One region of the Kocuria sp. UBA5001 genome, then DNA from elsewhere that is predicted to be linked to it. Evidence: riboswitches for the same ligand, from Rfam matches in the RefSeq annotation. Region 1 holds a riboswitch; each other region holds the start of a gene.
What was found. Region 1 has a riboswitch for S-adenosylmethionine ahead of B3G12_RS12360 (MFS transporter). Riboswitches for the same ligand answer to the same signal wherever they lie in the genome.
Positions count from the first base shown of each region.

Region 1 (4,301 bases):
CCCCGCCGCGCAGGGCGGCGTCCGGGGTGCCGCCGTAGACATCGTAGAGCCCGAGGACGTCCGCGAGGAAGATGCCGTGGAACCCCGCTGCCTCGATCGTCCTCGCCTCCCGCTCCCAGTGGGTCGGTGAGACGTAGTTGCGGGACTCGTCCTCGGGGTGGCGCCACAGCCCGGGGGACTGGTGGACGGGCACGGGCATCTCGAACGCGTTGAACAGCAGCGGACGGGGCATGGGGGCCTTTCACGGGGACGGGTGATGGTGCGGACGGTCGGGAAGCGGCGGTCCGAGCCGGGCGGAGCGGCGCTCGGGCAGGCGGGCGACGTCGTCGGACCGGGCGCTCAGGAGGGGACCGGGGCGCGGACGGGCACGGGGACTGCCCGGGCGCCGTCGGCCACGGAGTCCCGCGCCATGCGGGCGGTGACCACGGAGACCACGGCGAGGACGCTGAGGTAGCCGCACAGCAGCCACGGCGTTCCCCCACCGCGCGCCACGAGCCACGCGGCGATCATGGGGGTCAGCCCGCCCGAGAGGATCGTGCCCACCTGGTAGCCCAGGGAGACCCCTGAGTAGCGCAGGTGCACGGGGAACTGCTCGGCGAACAGTGCCGCCTGGGGGCCGTAGATGCTGTCGTGCAGCACGGCCAGGCCCACGAGGTACACGAACGGCAGCAGGGCCAGTGGGCCGTGGTCCAGGAAGAGGAAGTAGGGCCACACGAACACGCCGACCAGTGCGGCCGCGATCCCGGAGATCCGGCGGCGGCCCACACGGTCCGAGAGCCATCCCCACAAGGGTCCGCCCACGATCCCCACGGCCGCCGCGATCAGGATGGAGACCATGACCCACTGGCTCTGACCGCGGTGCTGGGTCACGTAGGTGAGCGTGTAGACGGTGAGGACCGAGAAGATCGCCGGCTGGACCATGCGCTGCCCCACGCACACGAGCACACCGCGCGGGTATTCGCGCAGTACCTCGCGCACGGGGGAGACGGCGCGCTTCTCCTCCGCCCTGACCTCGCGGAACTCCTCGGCATCCGTGACACCGGCGCGGATGACCAGCCCGATCACCACGAGCACCGCCGAGAACACGAACGGCACGCGCCAGCCCCACGCCTGGAACTGCTCCGGCGTGGTCACGGCCTGCACCACGGCGAAGAACGCGGTGGACAGCAGCATCCCCGCCGCCGAGCCGACCTGCGTGAACGAGCCGAACAGCCCCCGCAGCCCGGAGGGGGCGTGCTCCACCGACAGCACGGCCGAACCACCCCACTCCATCCCCGCGGAGAGCCCCTGCAGGATCCGGCAGGCCACCAGCAGCACCACCGCGGCCCAGCCGATCCGCCCAAAACCGGGCAGCAGACCGATCGCCGTGGTCGCCAGCCCCATGGTCAGCAAGGACGCCACGAGCAGCGCCTTGCGCCCGATCCGGTCCCCCAGATGGCCCGCGATGATCCCGCCCAGGGGACGGAAGAAGAACGCGATCGCGAAGGTCGCGAACGAGGCGATCACCGCTCCCACGCCCGAGCCCTGCGGGAAGAAGTAGTGGTTGAACACCAGGGCGGCCGCCGCCCCGTAGAGGTAGAAGTCGTACCACTCGATGGTCGTGCCCACGAACGACGCCGCCAGCACCCGCTTCTTCGAGCGCACCGCTGCGCCCGCGGCCCGCAGGCCGCTAGAAGCAGCAGCGGGAGACAGGCCTGGGGCGGTGCCGTGAGGTGTGCTGGGGGTGGCACCGGGGAGCTGCGCCTTGGCAGCGGCGGTGCGCGCGGCGTCGTCGTGCCCGCCACTTGTTGTAACGGTGCCCGCGGGGCGGGGCAGAAGAGTCTCGTCGGTGCGGCCGGGTGCGGCGTGGCCCATGAACAGTCCTTCAGACCGGGGCGTCACGAAGCGCAGGGGAACCGGACGCCGTCCTTGCCCGCACCGGTGTGGTCACGGGCCGAATCATCACCTGGGGCACCCCACGACAGCGTCAGAGGGTTGCCGTCCGGCCAGCCAGGGCTGTTGGGCCGGAACTCGTGATTCCTGTACCACCACACAACCACACCCGCCGCGGGGCGGACAACCCGGAACCCGCCGCACATGACGCCGTGTGGCACGGATCGGGGCACGGTGGGTGCAGCAGGGCTGCAAGGGTCTGGGGCACTGGGCCCCGGGGGCACCGAGGACGCAGGAGAGGTGGGAACGGTGTGCGGCCGGGTGCTGGAGAAGCCGGGTTGCCTCGCTACGCGGCCCTCCGGCGCTCCACCCACCACTCACCCCCCCGCGCCGGCTACGGGCCGCGCGCAGTCGTCAACCGCTCAGTAGGCCACCCCGAAGCGCTCGCGGTGGTGCGCCGGGCGCTCCACCTCGTCGAGGAACGCCTCCCCGAAGTCCGCCCCGGAGATCACCGAACGCCCCGACTCGTCGGTGAGCAGCACCTCGCTGCTCGTGCGGTAGGAACCGGTGTGCTCGCCGGGGTTCCACGCGCCGAACTCTCCGGCGGGGGAGATCACGAACCAGTCGAAGGACTCGGGGGTCTCGGCCAGGTCTGTCATCACGGTCTCGACCTCCACGGAGTCCCGGCGCCACTCAGGGTTGAAGTCCGGGGCGTCGTAGACCTTCGGGCCGCCCTCGCTGACCCGCAGGGAGCCAGCCCCGCCGACCATTCCGAAGCGGATGCCCCGGGCCATGGCCTGCTCCGCAATGCCCTTCTCGACGGCGCGCATCACGCCCTCTCCGGCCAGCGTGCCGCGCGGGGACAGGGCGGTGAGCACCACGTCCGTGCCCTCCAGGGCTGCGGCCACCACGGTGGGGTCGGCGACGTCGCCCGTGCGGTACTCGACGCCCGCCACCGGGTGCTCGGGGGCGTTCCTGCTCCAGGCGGTGACCTGGTGCCCGCGCCGGACACCCGCCGCTGCGATGTTGCTCCCGGCGTATCCCGTGCCGCCCAGGACTGCGATGCGTGTCATTTACTTGCTCCTTCTCCGTGCTCCGGACACCAGGGGCGGTGCCGGTTCACAGGAGAACTTCGCGGGCAGGCGGGGTATTCCGGGTGGAGGGTGCGGTGGGTTGGAGCGCGTCGAGTCGCTTATGCGTGTCGGACGGCCTTGGCACCGTCTTAGGAGTCGAATAAAGTTTCGAATATCCGGGGAGGACGGAACGCCATGACTGTGGTGGAGAGCATGGAGGTTGGGTCCTGGGAGGATCCGTGGGACTCGGTGCCGGTGATCGGCGCGGGGGTCAGGGCGGCGCCCAGCAGGCAGGGGCGTGAGCTCATCCCCGAGGGCACTGCGGCCGAGGTGGTCGTGCGCTGCAACGGTGCCGGTGTGCCCCGGGAGGTGGTCCACCGGGGGGGCGTGCACCACGTGGTGGAGCCGCCCGTGCGGTGGTACGAACGGCGGAAATGGTGGGAATCCGAGGATCGCGTGCCCCGTGAGTCCCGCATCAGCATGGTGGACCGGGAGCTGTGGCAGGTTCAGGCGCTGCGGGGCGGGGCGGCCGTGCCCTGCACCTTCCGGCTCGTGCGCAACCAGGTCTCGGACCAGTGGCAGCTGCTCGGGGTGACCCTTGGGTGAGCGGCCGGTGGAGCGGCCCGGAGGTGCTGCACCAGGACCCGCAGCACTTGACAAGTATTCGAATAAAGATTCGAATACGTCCATGCACTTCCCTCATCTCCACGTGGCCTCCGCCTTCAGCGCCCACTACGGTGTGGCGCGCCCGGAGGAGCTGGCGGCCACCGCAGCGGAGCAGCGGGCGGAGATCCTCGCGTGCACGGACCGGGACGGTCTCTACGGCGCGGTCAAGCACGTCCTGGCGTGCCGGGAGCACGGCCTCTCTCCCGTGCTGGGGGTGGACCTCGCGTTGCTCGGCGCGGGCCGTGCGGGCGTGGCGGGCACCCGCGGCGGGCAGCGACGTCGCCCGCTGCCGCCCCGGGTGCTCGGGCGCGTGGTGGTGCTGGCCACGGGAAACAACGCCGGGGCCGGCTACGCCGCCCTGTGCCGCGTGGTCTCCGCCGCGCACCGCGCCCACGACCGGCACCAGGGCCACCCGATCGGTCTCACCACCGCGCAGCTGGCCCGCCACGTCCACCGGGCCGCGGCGCACGGGAAGCCCGGCCTCGTGGTCCTGGTGGGCCCGGACTCGGACGTCGGCAAGCTGCTCGCCGGGCGCCACTACCAGCCCGCGCGCACCGCCCTGGAACGGTGGCGCCGCGTGCTGCCCCCGGGAACCCTCGTGGTGGAGACCGCCACCCACCTCTCTCCCCAGGGAACGCCCCTGAGCACCGGCCACGCGGTGCGCATGCTCCAGATCGGGCACCGGGCGCA
Region 1 is NZ_DGYR01000021.1:246,514-250,814, forward strand. Features, by position in the region: gene B3G12_RS12355 (NtaA/DmoA family FMN-dependent monooxygenase) at 1-232, opposite strand, end outside; gene B3G12_RS12360 (MFS transporter) at 340-1,854, opposite strand; SAM riboswitch class IV at 1,900-2,018, opposite strand; gene B3G12_RS12365 (NAD(P)-dependent oxidoreductase) at 2,295-2,945, opposite strand; gene B3G12_RS12370 (hypothetical protein) at 3,141-3,551, shown strand; partial or broken gene B3G12_RS12375 (DNA polymerase III subunit alpha) at 3,634-4,301, shown strand, end outside.

Region 2 (4,301 bases), on a different contig from region 1:
CGGGCGGGAAACGGGCCGTTGTCCCACCCGAGTGGGGTGCCCCGGCAACCCGGCCGTGCGGCGTCGTCCTCCCTGCGTCCCGGGCCGCCGCTCAGCGGGAACTGGCCGTGGCCACGGAGCACGCGTCCGCGAACGCGCCCCGGTAGGCCGCGGCGGGGTGAGTGTCCTTCACGCGGTCCTGGCCGGCTCCGTAGAGGGACTCGCGCAGGGTGGAGCCCTCGTACTCGGTGCGGTAGCGGCCGCGGGCCTGCAGTTCGGGGACCACGTACTCCACGAAGTCCTCGAAGGAGCCCGGGCTCACGTGGTAGGCCAGGTTGATGCCGTCCAGGCCGCCCTCGTCCACCCAGCGCTCCAGCTCGTCCGCCACGGTGGACGGAGAGCCCACGATCACGGCGCCCATCCCGCCCAGGGCGCAGTGCTTGGCGATCTCCTCGCGCGTCCACCGCTTGTCCTTCGCCTGGAGGGTGAACGGGGTGAGGAAGGACTGGATGGAGTCGGTCTTGATGTAGTTCAGGGCCTCGTCCTCCGGGAACTGGGAGAGGTCCACGCCGGACCAGCCGCCGATGATCGCCTGGGACGCCTCCAGGTCCACGTACTGCAGGTAGTCACGGTACTTCTCCGCGGCCTCCTCATCCGTGTCCGCGACCACCACGGAGAGCATCGCGTAGATCTTCACGTCCTCCGGGTCCCGGCCCTGGGCCTGCGCCTGCTCGCGGATCTTGTCCGTCATGTACCGGGTGAGGTCCGGGCGGGTGCCGCCGATGAACACCGCCTCCGCGTGCCGCCCGGCGAACGCCTGCCCGCGCGAGGATGCACCCGCCTGGAAGATCAGCGGCGTGCGCTGCGGGGACGGCTCGGTCAGCCCGGCCCCGGGAACCGTGAAGTGCTCGCCGGCGTGCCGGATGGGGTGCACCTTGGTGGGGTCCGCGTAGACCCCGGATTCGCGGTCCTTCACCACGGCGTCGTCCTCCCACGAGCCCTCCCAGAGCTTGTAGCACACGTCCAGGAACTCCTCCGCGATCTCGTAGCGCTGGTCGTGCTCGATCTGGCGCGGCAGCCCCTGGTTCTCAGCGGCGGAGGGCAGGTAGGAGGTGACCACGTTGAAGCCCACGCGCCCGCGCGTGAGGTGGTCCAGCGTGGCGAACTTCCGGGCGAGGGTGTAGGGCTGCTCGTAGGTCACTGCGCTCGTGACGCCGAAGCCCAGGTGCTCCGTCACGGCGGCCATGGCCGAGACCTGCATGAACGGGTCGTTGACCGGGACCTGCGCGCCGTCCCGCACGGCCGGTGCCGCGGAGTTGCGGTAGATGTCGTAGATCCCGACGACGTCCGCCAGGAAGAGTGCGTCGAACTTCCCCTTCTCCAGCAGCCGGGCCAGATTCGTCCAGTACTCGAGCGTGTTGTACTCGGTGGCCCGGGACCGCGGGTGCCGCCACAGGCCAAAGCTCTGGTGGTCCACACAGGTCATGTCAAATGCGTTGACGGAGATCCGCTTGCTCATGTGCCGGTTCCTTGAAGTTGACGCAACCCGCACCCCGTGCACCGCCCGCGGCGGCCATCTGCGGGTCCAGCGCGCGCGTGTGCGGCGCCGTACTTGCCGCATGCGGTGTGCCATGCGGCCCGATCCTCACCTGGGGCACCCCGCTACGGGAGAGGGTTGCCGTCCGACAAGCCAGGGCTGAACGTCGGAACTCGTGATCGTCTCGATCCAGAGTCTAACCACGCTCCCTCAGCAGGCGAAGCTCCACGTGACGCCGCGTGACCCCGCGCACCACCGATCCCCGTGGGCTGTCTCACACCGACTTGCATCACCGCTCCGGGCAACCGTTGAATGAGGGCGTTCCCATCCGGAGCGGCTGAGAGACCTGGCTCGTCGACGTCGCAGCAACCGGCCCCACGCGGGCAAGGTGCTAATGCCAGGAACGATGGAGTTGATGAGTTGCGTCATGTCCTCACACGCCCGGACACCGCCCTCGACGCCGCGGCGGTCTCGTTCGAGAACCTGGGCAAGTCCTTCCCCTCCCGCGACGGTCGGTACGAGCAGCCCGTCCTGACGGACGTCTCCTTCCGGGTCGAGCCGGGAGAGATCGTCACCGTCCTGGGCCCCTCGGGCTGCGGGAAGTCGACGCTGCTGCGCGCGGTGGGCGGCCTCAGCGCCCCCACGTCCGGCGCGGTACGGATCGACGACGACGTCGTCTCCGGGATCGACCCGCGCTGCGCCGTCGGCTTTCAGGAGCCGCGGCTGCTGCCCTGGCGCACGATCACGAAGAACGTGGAACTCGGCCTGCCCGCGAGAACCCCGAGCGGCACTGGCCGACGCCGGGTGGCCGAGCTGCTGGATCTCGTGGGGCTGACCCACCACGCGGGCCACCGCCCCGGAGAGGTCTCGGGCGGCATGGCGCAGCGCGCGTCGCTGGCCCGTGCGCTGGCCCGCAACCCCCGGGTGCTGCTGCTGGACGAACCCTTCGGCGCGCTGGACGCCCTCACCCGGATCCGCATGCAGGACCTCCTGCTGCAGGTGCACCGGGCGGATCCGACAACGGTCCTGATGGTCACGCACGACGTCGAGGAGGCGCTCGTCCTCTCCGACCGCGTGGTCGTCCTGACCCGAGAGACCCCCACGAGCCCGGCCACGGTGGCGGAGGTGCTCGCCCCGGATCAGGCCCGCCCGCGCTCCCGGGACGACACCCGCCTCACCGCCATGCGCACCCACCTGCTGCGCCTGCTCGGTGTGGAGCGCTGAGGGGTGCCCGTCGTCTCACGCCGGGGCGTGCTGCGTGCCGCCGCCCTCTCCCCCCTGGCGCTGCCGTTGAGCGGCTGCGTCATGGCCGGGGAGGGCCCCGGACGCGGCGTGGCCGGCGGCTCCGCGGACGAGATCTACCTGGACTACGCCACGTACAACCCGCTGTCACTGATCATCAAGTCCAAGGGGTGGCTCGAGAAGGTTGCCGCCGAGCACGGCCAGAGCGTCACCTGGGTCTACTCGGCCGGGTCGAACAAGGCGAACGAGTCCCTGCGCGCGGGCGTGGTCGATGTCGGCTCCACCGCCGGCTCGGCCGCGCTGCTGGCACGGGCCAACGGCTCCCCGATCAAGACCATCAGCCTCTTCTCCCAGCCCGAGTGGTCTGCCCTGGTGCGCACGGCGGCCTCGCCCGTGCGCGCCATCGCTGACCTCGCAGGCAAGAGCGTGGCCGTCACCAAGGGGACGGACCCCTACTTCTTCCTGCTGCAGTCCCTGAAGGCTGCGGGGATGAGCGCGGAGGACGTCACCGTGACGAACCTCCAGCACGCGGACGGGCGCACGGCCCTGGACTCCGGCCGGGTGGACGCCTGGTCCGGGCTGGACCCGATCATGGCGGCGTCCGAGCAGAACGGCGACGTGCTGTTCCACCGCAAACTCGAGTACAACACCTACGGCTTCCTCAACGTCCGCGAGGTCTTCCTGCGGCTGAACCCCACCGGCGCCCAGGACGTGGTGAACACCTACGCCTATGCCCGCTCCTGGGCGGCGCGGCACCGTGACGAGGGGATCGAGGTCCTCGCGGAAGCGGCGAAGATCGACCTCGACACCGCCACCCGTGTGTGGCACCGCACCCACCTGGACATCGACCCCGTCCCCGGCGAGAAGCAGCTCGCCGTGCTGCGGGAGGTGGGCCCGATCCTCGTCGACTCGGGGGACGTGCCCTCGCAGCAGGATGTGGACGACGCCCTCGCGGGGATTGTCGAGCAGCACTACGCACAGAGCGCGGACGCCGACGCCGCGGCCCGGGCCATCGAAGGGAACGCCCCATGAGCACGCACTCCACCTCCGGAAGCACGACCCTGGACGAGGTGACCGGCGAACCCCTCGGCGGCGCGAACGCGAGCACGGTGCCCGCCGCCGAGCACGAAGGCTCCGGTCCGCTGCCCCCACGACGTCGACGGGCAGGTTCCGTGCCGCGCACCCGGCTCACGGTCGCCCTGCTCGGACTGGTGCTGCCCGTCCTGCTGCTGCTCGTGTGGCACCTCCTGTCCACGAACGGCTTCTACTCCCCTGTGCAGCTCCCGCAGCCCTCGGCCGTCCTCGGCGCCGGGTGGGAGCTGCTGCGCAGCGGTGACCTGTGGGTGCACGTGGGGATCTCCACCCAGCGCGTGGTCGTAGGATTCATGCTCGGCAGCGCCCTGGGCCTCGCCGTCGGCGCCCTGGTGGGACTCTCCCCGTGGGCGCGGATCCTCGCCGGGCCCACCGTCGGAGCCCTGCGCGCGGTACCGTCCCTGGCCTGGGTTCCGCTGCTGCTGCTGTGGATCGGGATTGGGGAGAACTC
Region 2 is NZ_DGYR01000013.1:229,833-234,133, reverse strand. Features, by position in the region: gene B3G12_RS08950 (LLM class flavin-dependent oxidoreductase) at 92-1,498, opposite strand; SAM riboswitch class IV at 1,583-1,697, opposite strand; SAM riboswitch class I at 1,838-1,929, shown strand; gene B3G12_RS08945 (ABC transporter ATP-binding protein) at 1,937-2,740, shown strand; gene B3G12_RS08940 (aliphatic sulfonate ABC transporter substrate-binding protein) at 2,744-3,790, shown strand; gene B3G12_RS08935 (ABC transporter permease) at 3,787-4,301, shown strand, end outside.
Region 2: another riboswitch for S-adenosylmethionine. It lies ahead of B3G12_RS08945 (ABC transporter ATP-binding protein); the one in region 1 lies ahead of B3G12_RS12360 (MFS transporter).

Region 3 (4,301 bases), on a different contig from region 1:
GTCGCACTGACCCAGCGAACAAGGGCGTCACCTCCGGGTGGCGCCCTTGTTCCGTACCCGGGTCCGTATCCGTGCCCCAGGCCGTGTCCGCACCCGGGCGGGTCCGCGTGCGTGCCAGGGGCCGAGCACGCGGGATACTGGGGGCATGACTGAGACCCGCGCCATGACCCCCGACCTCGACGCCGCCACCAGGGATGCCCCCCGCCGCCTGGTGATCCTGGGGTCCACGGGCTCCATCGGCACGCAGGCCCTGGACGTCGTCGCGGAGGCCGCCGGGCTGCGCAGGCCGGGGGAGGGTGTAGGTCACTCGCCGTTCGAAGTCGTCGCCCTCGCTGCAGGCAGGTCCAACCTGGATCTGCTGGCCCGCCAGGCCGTCGCCTTCCGGGTGCGGGCCGTGGGTACGAGCGGTTCCGCGGACGACGCCGCCCGCCTGCGCGAGGCGCTCACGGCCGCCGCCCGCGCGTCGTCGTCGCCCGTGCCCGAGATCCTGCACGGCTCGGACGCCGCGGAGCGGATCGCGGCGTGGGAGGGCGCGGACCTCGTGCTCAACGGGATCACCGGCAGCATCGGACTCGCTCCCACGCTCGCCGCCCTCGGGGCGGGTCGGCGGGTGGCGCTGGCCAACAAGGAGTCGCTGATCGCCGGCGGCCCGCTCGTGAAACGCGCAGCCGCGGCCACAGGACTCGAGGACGCCCTGATCCCGGTGGACTCGGAACACTCCGCGATCGCCCAGGCGCTGCGCTCCGGCACGGCCGCGGAGGTGGACCGCCTGGTGCTGACGGCCTCCGGCGGTCCGTTCCGCGGGATGACGCGCGCGCAGCTGGCGGAGGTGACCCCCGAGCAGGCGCTGCGCCACCCCACGTGGGACATGGGCGTGATGGTGACCACCAACTCCGCGACCATGGTGAACAAGGCCCTGGAGGTGCTGGAGGCGAGCCTGCTCTTTGACGTGCCGCTGGAGCGGATCGACGTCACCGTCCACCCGCAGTCCGTGGTGCACTCCATGGTCCAGTTCGTGGACGGCTCCACCCTCGCGCAGGTCTCGCCGCCGGACATGCGCCTTCCCATCGCGCTCGGCCTCGGCTGGCCCCACCGTGTGCCGGGCGCGGCCGCCGCGTGCGACTGGACGCGGGCGGCCGAGTGGACCTTCGAGCCGCTGGACCCGGTGGCGTTCCCCGCCGTGGAGCTCATGAAGAGCGCGGGAACCACCGGCGGCACGGCACCGGCGGTGTTCAACGCGGCCAACGAGCAGGCCGTCCACGCCTTCCACCGCTCGCAGCTGGGTTTCACGGAGATCGTGGACGTGGTCGAGTGGGTGCTGGGGGAGCACGACGTCGTCGCGCAGCCGGGTCTCGAGGACGTCCTGGCCGCCGAGCAGTGGGCCCGCCGTGTCGCGGACGAGCGCATTGCGGGGCGCCGTTGAGGTCCCGGGGCGTCACGGTTCGTCACACGTCGCGTGCTACGATTCTGTGCGGATGACGAGATCCGGCGCGTAGCTCTGGCTGGCCGGACGGCAACCCTCTCCCGTAGCGGGGTGCCCCAGATGACCATCCGGCCGCGATTCGATGCGATCACGGCAAGTGCGGTTTTTCTCTGAAATGGCACATGCCTGATCTGCACCCTCCGTCCAGTGCGGGACCGTTTGCGCGGCGCAACCACTCCCGACCCTGGAAAGGCACGATCATGCGAACCAAGCGTCTGATTCCCCTCGTTCTGGCCACCACCCTGGGCCTCACCCTGACCGCGTGCGGTGGCGGGTCCGACAACACGGACCCGGCCGCGGACGGCAAGATCACCATCGGCATCGTGGGGGCCACGCCGGTGCAGGACGCCCTCAAGGAAGTGGCCGCCGAGAACGACGTCACCGTGGAGTTCGTGGACTTCAGCGACTACAGCCAGCCGAACCCCGCGCTGAAGAGCGGCGACATCGACATGAACTGGTTCCAGCACATCGCGTACCTCGCGGACTACAACAACAACTCCGGGGACACCATCACCCCGGTGGGCTCCACCTCCATCTTCCCGCTGGGGCTGTACTCCAAGACGCTGAAGTCCGTTGACGACTTCAAGCAGGGGGACGAGATCGCGGTTCCCAACGACTCGATCAACCTCTCCCGCTCGCTGAACCTGCTCAAGCAGCAGGGTCTGGTGAGCTTCACGAAGGACACGATCGCCCCCACCGAGCAGGACGTGGATACGGACAAGTCCAAGATCAAGGTGCGCCCGGTCTCTGCGGAGCAGACCGTGCTCTCGATGGACTCCGTGGCCGCCTCCGTGGTGAACAACGACTTCCTCGACCGTGCCAATCTCGAGCCCAAGTCCGCGCTGGCCCAGGACGACCCCACGGCGGACAGCGCCAAGGTGTACGACAACATCTTCGCGTCCACCGAGGCCAACGCGGACGACGAGACCCTGAAGAAGGTCGCCGGGTTCTACTACGACGACAAGGTCCAGGAGGCCGAGAAGAAGGAGACCAAGGGCACCGCGGTCCCCACCAAGGTGGACCAGCAGGAGCTCAAGGACCTCCTCACGCGCTACTCCCAGGACCTGAAGGACCAGACCAAGTGAGTGCAGCCCCCGCCGCCGGGGACACCCTGGTCAGCTTCCGCGACGTCAGCAAGGTCTTCACCACCGGGCCCAAGCGACGCCCCCGTGAGGTCACCGCCGTGGACGGTGTGACCCTGGACGTCAAGCGCGGGGAGATCTTCGCCGTGATCGGCTACTCGGGCGCGGGAAAGTCCACCCTGGTGCGGCTGATCAACGGTTTGGAGACCACCACGTCCGGCACCCTGGAGGTCGGTGGCCAGCAGGTCAGCGGCCGGTCGGAGACCCAGCTCGCCTCCGTGCGCCACAACATCGGGATGATCTTCCAGCAGTTCAACCTGTTCACCTCGCGCACCGTGGCCGGGAACATCGAGTACCCGCTGCGCCGGGCGGGGTGGAAGCCCGAGGAGCGCCGGGCACGTGTCACGGAGCTGCTCGAGTTCGTGGGGCTCACCGAGCGGGCCCGCAACTACCCGGAGCAGCTCTCGGGCGGGCAGAAGCAGCGCGTGGGCATTGCCCGGGCGCTCGCGTCCAACCCCGAGCTGCTGCTCGCGGACGAGTCCACCTCCGCGCTGGACCCCGAGACCACGCAGGAGGTTCTCGCGCTGCTGCGCCGGGTGAACCGCGAACTGGGGATCACCGTGGTGCTCATCACCCACGAGATGGACGTGGTGCGTGCCATCGCAGACCGCGTGGCCGTGATGGACAGCGGTCGCGTGGTCGAGGTGGGGACCACCGCAGACGTCTTCGCGCACCCGCAGGCCGAGACCACCCGCAAGTTCGTGGGCTCCGTGATGCACACGGTGCCCAACGCCGCGGAGGTCGAGAAGCTGCGCCGCGAGCACCCGGGACGGCTGGTCATGGTGGATGTGCGCGACCAGAACCGGATCGGCGAGGTGCTCTCGGACGCAGCACGCACGGACGTGCGCTTCAACATCGCCTTCGGAGGGATCTCCATCCTGCAGTCCAGGTCCTTCGGGACGCTCACGCTGTCCCTCACGGGCCCGCCGGACGCCGTCGAACGGACCGTCGATGCCCTCCGGGCGGTCACCAAGGTTGAGGAGGTGGCTGAGTGATGGAGTGGTCCACACTGGCACCGCAGCTGCTGAGCGCCACGGGGCTCACGCTCTACATGGTCACCGTGACCCTCGTGCTGGCCGGGTTCATCGGCCTGGCCGTGGGCATGGGGCTCTACGTGACCCGGCGAGGAAGCATCATGGAGAACGGGGCGGTCTTCACCGTCCTGAACCTCCTGGTGAACTTCGTGCGCCCGATCCCGTTCATCATCCTGCTGGCCGCCCTCGGCAAGCTCACGGAGAGCGTGGTGGGGACCCGGCTGGGCCCCAACGCCGCGATCTTCGCCATGACCATCGGGGCCACCTTCGCGGTGGCGCGGATCGTGGAGCAGAACCTCATGACGGTGGATCCCGGCGTGATCGAGGCGGCCCGCTCCATGGGCGTCTCGCGCTGGAAGATCATCACCACGGTGATCCTGCCCGAGGCACTGGGCCCGCTGGTCCTGGGCTACACGTTCCTGGTCATCGGCATCACGGACATGTCCGCGATGGCGGGCGCGATCGGCGCCGGCGGCCTGGGTGACTTCGCCCTGCGCCTGGGCTACCAGCGCTTCAACGACCAGGTGACGTGGGCCGCGGTGATCGTGATCATCATCCTGGTCCAGCTGGTGCAGTTCTTCGGCAACTGGCTCGCGCGCAGGATCATGCGCCGCTGAGGCGCCCCCGCGAGTTCCCGACGCC
Region 3 is NZ_DGYR01000001.1:59,029-63,329, reverse strand. Features, by position in the region: gene dxr (1-deoxy-D-xylulose-5-phosphate reductoisomerase) at 164-1,423, shown strand; SAM riboswitch class IV at 1,475-1,589, shown strand; gene B3G12_RS00300 (MetQ/NlpA family ABC transporter substrate-binding protein) at 1,684-2,568, shown strand; gene B3G12_RS00295 (methionine ABC transporter ATP-binding protein) at 2,565-3,620, shown strand; gene B3G12_RS00290 (methionine ABC transporter permease) at 3,620-4,276, shown strand.
Region 3: another riboswitch for S-adenosylmethionine. It lies ahead of B3G12_RS00300 (MetQ/NlpA family ABC transporter substrate-binding protein); the one in region 1 lies ahead of B3G12_RS12360 (MFS transporter).

Region 4 (4,301 bases), on a different contig from region 1:
CATCTCCAGGAACACCGGGGACTCGTCCACCGAGCGGCGGATGAGCCAGCCCACGAAGATCAGCACGATGGAGAACAGGAACGGCACGCGCCAACCCCAGGACTCGAACTGCTGGGGCGTCAGCCCCGTGCTCAGGCCGAACATGAACAGGGTGGCCATGAGCATGCCGATCGGCACGCCGATCTGCGGGTACGCGCCGAAGAGTCCGCGCTTGTTCACGGGGGCGTGCTCCACGGACATCAGGGCCGCGCCGCCCCACTCACCGCCGGCGGAGAAGCCCTGCAGGATGCGCAGCAGGATCAGCAGAATGGGTGCCGCCATGCCGATCTGGCTGTACGTGGGCAGCAGGCCGATCAGCGTGGTGGCCGCGCCCATGCCGAACAGGGTCATCACGAGCGTGACCTTGCGCCCGAAGCGGTCGCCGATGTGCCCCGCCACGATCGCGCCCAGCGGGCGGAAGAGGAAGCTGATGCCCAGGGTCGCCCACGAGATGATCTGACCGAACTGGGGGTTCTCGGCGGTGAGCGGGTTGAAGAAGTGCGCGGCCAGGATGAACGCGGCGGCCTGGGCATAGATGAAGAAGTCGTACCACTCGATGGTGGTGCCCACGAGCGTGCCCGCGAGGACCTTGCGCTCCTCGCGGCTCATGGTGTGGCCCTGCGCGGGCGCTGTGGTGGTTGATGCCATGGTGGATCTCCAGAATCTTCGGACCGGCGTCCGCGGTGCCAGAGGCAGGGGCCTGAATGCAATAACCGACCGATTGGTCTTGAAACGGCAGTGTACGCATGCGTGTGAGCCCGGTCACGCATGTCGTGTATAAAATCGTATATGTTACGGCGTCGTCGCGAGGCTTCCCTGGCGGCACGTCACCTCCGCGCACCGGCACGGCCACGCCCGCGACGTCCCGGCAGGGCGGGGTCACCATGCACCGCGGGCCCGGCACTCCGTGGAGGTGTCGGGCCCGCGTGACGGCGCGCGCGGCGTCGTCGTCGGTGCTGGAAGAGGCGGAAGGGCTCAGAAGAGGCGCTGCGAGGCGATCCGCGCGCCCTCCACGAGCGACCCGAGCTTCGCGAGCGCGATCTGCGGGTGCAAGCGCCCGCCCAGCCCGCAGTCCGTGGAGGCGATGACGTTCTCGCGGCCCACCACCGAGGCGTACTGCTCGATGCGCTGCGCCACCAGCTCCGGGTGCTCCACGCCGTTGGTCGAGTGGGAGACCATGCCGGGGTAGACCACCTTGCCCTCGGGCAGCTTGTGCTCCTCCCAGACCTTCCACTCGTGGCCGTGGCGGGGACTGGACGCCTCGAAGCTGTAGCCCTGCGCGTTGATGGTGAGCATGAGGTCCACGAGGTACTTCAGCTCCAGGTCCGTGGTGTGCGGGCCGTGCCACGAGCCCCAGCAAAGGTGGAAGCGGATCTGCTCCTGCGGCAGGTCGCGCAGGGCGTGGTTCAGGGCCTCCACGCGCAGCCGGGTGAAGTCCAGGTAGTCCTCCACCGTGGGCTCCGGGTTGATCTGGTCCCAGGACTCGGCGATCGAGGGGTCGTCGATCTGCACGGTCAGCCCGGCGTCCACGATGGCCTTGTACTCCTCGCGCATCACGTCCGCGCAGGCGTAGACCAGTTCCTCGTCCGTGGCGTAGTACTCGTTCTTCACGCGGGCGCAGGAGCCGGGGGACAGTGCGGCGACGAAGCCCTGCGTGGCCCCGTTCAGTGCCATCGCGTCCTTCACGCGGCGGATGTCGCCGGCCACCGCCTCCTGACCCGTGTAGGTCAGCGGGCCCGTGATCTTGGGCTGCGAGACCGTGTTGCGGTGCGCCAGCACGCCCGCCGTGGGGTCCTCGTAGGCGTCCCGGAAGCGCTCGCGGTCGCGGCGGTCGGGGAAGCTCGTGAGCACGATGTGCCCCGGGCTGGAGCGGTGCTTCTCCGCGTCGTTCCAGCGGTCCTCGTCCGTGGGGGTCAGCCCGCCCAGGCGGTGGAACGAGTAGTTCCACCAGGCCCCGTAGTCCACGGCGCCGGACGTGGTGTGGCCGTACTCGCCGTCGTTGACGATGTCGATGCCGATCTCGCGCTGGGTGCGCACGATCTCCTTGACCCCCTCGTCGAGCGCCTCGCCCAGCTGGGGGAGGTCGATCTCGCCCGCCTGGAAACGGTTGTTGGCCTCCAGCAGCTCGGGCGTGCGGGGCAGCGAGCCCACGTGGGTGGTCTGGATGCGGTCGGTGTTGTGGGGCATGGGGTGGTGCGTCCTTTCCATCGGTTCTGGCATTAGCACCGGGGGTGATCCGGTTGCTGCGGCTTCGACGAGCCAGATCTCTCGGCCGCTCTGGATGGTTGCCCCTCCATCCAACAGCACGCGGAGGTGGGCGGGCGAATCATGGCGGGCCTGTGGCGCACTCTCGGCGGACGACGACGTCGCCCGGGCCGTGTGCGAGCCTCGTGCGGGGCGGGCTACGACGTCGCTCGGCCCGTGCGCAGTGCCGTGCTGAGCCTGTGTGCCTGGTCCAGCAGCGCGGTGCCCAGCTGCTGCTGCCGCGGCGGGCGGAAGCGGGACTCGATCCCCGTGAGGGACAGCGCGTAGCGGGGCTGGCCGGAGGCGTCGAAGACCGCGGCGGCCATGCCCCACGAGCCCTCCACGATCCGCCCCGGGTTCAGGGACCAGCCGTGCTCGCGGACCTGGGCCACGAGACCGCGGACGTGGGCGTCGTCGTGCTGGGGGCCGAGCTCACTGCGGCGCTCGCGGGTGGCGGCGAGCGCGCCCTCCAGCTGCTCGTCCGGGAGGTGGCCGAGGATGGCCAGCCCCGCGGAGGCGACGCCCAGGGGCAGTCGCAGGCCCTCGTGCAGGACGTGCGAGCGGACGGGGAACGAGCCCTCGGCGCGTTCGAGGCAGATCACCTCGTCCCCGCGGCGGGCGGAGAAGAACGCGGACTCGCCGGTGGCCTCGGCGAGGCGCCGCAGGTGCGGGGTGGCGAGGTCCTGCGCCGGGTAGCGCTGAGCGGTCACCGCCCCCAGGATGGTCAGCTCGAAGCCGAGCGCCCAGCGACCGGTGTCGTCCCGGTCGAGCAGTCCCTCGTGGGCCAGTGCGGTGAGCAGGCGGTGGGCGGTGGGGCGGGTGAGCCCCGTGCTGCGGGCGACCTCGGCGGTGCCAGCGGTTCCCGCGGCGGCCACGGCCTGCAGCACCGCGGCGACCCGTCCGACCACCTGGGTGCCCGACGTCGCTGCGGCCCGCGACGTCGTCGCCCGCGCCCGTTCCGCGCCGCCCGGCTGCTCCGCCGCTCTCGCCATCGCCGTCTCCTCTGCCCGCCAGGCCCCGCTTGTCCACGATGTGGACGATCAACCGCCAGTTTTCCAGAATGTGGCTCGTTCCGCGACGCACCACGGATTTCTTTGACCAGGATGTGAACCCTTCCTAGGGTGAGAGGCAGATCACACGGAACAATCCGGAAAGGGCGGCCATGTCCAAACTCAGGGACGACGTCACCGGCCTGCTGGCCGAGACGCTGCGGGACGGCATGACCCTCGCGGTGGGAGGGTTCGGTCTCTCCGGCATCCCGCGGGACCTCATCGAGGCGGTGCGGGACAGCGGCGTCAAAGACCTCACCGTGGTCTCCAACAACATGGGCGTGGACGGCAAGGGACTCGGGCTGCTGCTCGAGAACCGCCAGGTCTCCACGGTGCTCGCCTCCTACGTGGGGGAGAACAGGGAGTTCGCGCGCCAGTTCCTGGAGGGCGAGCTGGAGGTGGAGTTCACTCCGCAGGGCACCCTCGCGGAGCGGCTGCGCGCCGGTGGGGCAGGGATCCCCGCGTTCTACACGGCCACCGGGGTGGGCACCCCCGTGGCCGAGGGCAAGCCCACCGCCGAGTTCGACGGGCGCACCTACGTCCAGGAGCGCGGGATCGTGGCGGACGTGGCGCTCGTGCACGCCTGGCGCGGGGACACGGACGGCAACCTGGTCTACCGGCGCACCTCCCGCAACTTCAACCCGGTGTGCGCGGCCTCCGGGAAGGTCACGTTCGCGGAGGTCGAGGAGGTGCTGGCTCCCGGCGAGCTGGACCCGGACCACATCGTGACCCCCGGCGTGTACGTGCAGCACGTGGTGCGGTACTCCGGGGTGCCCAAGGAGATCGAGCAGCGCACCACGCGGCCGAGGCCCGAGGGCGACGTCGTGCGCGCGGCAGAGGACCGGCGCTCGCCGGAGAGCGGCGCGGAAGAACGGCCCACCGCGGGCCGCCGCACGGAAGGGGACGCGGCATGAGCTGGACGCGCGACGAGATGGCGGCCATCGCGGCGTCGGAACTGGCCGACGGCGA
Region 4 is NZ_DGYR01000013.1:198,686-202,986, forward strand. Features, by position in the region: gene B3G12_RS08815 (MFS transporter) at 1-687, opposite strand, end outside; gene B3G12_RS08820 (cobalamin-independent methionine synthase II family protein) at 1,015-2,226, opposite strand; SAM riboswitch class I at 2,241-2,327, opposite strand; gene B3G12_RS08825 (IclR family transcriptional regulator) at 2,442-3,275, opposite strand; gene B3G12_RS08830 (CoA transferase subunit A) at 3,446-4,246, shown strand; gene B3G12_RS08835 (CoA transferase subunit B) at 4,243-4,301, shown strand, end outside.
Region 4: another riboswitch for S-adenosylmethionine. It lies ahead of B3G12_RS08820 (cobalamin-independent methionine synthase II family protein); the one in region 1 lies ahead of B3G12_RS12360 (MFS transporter).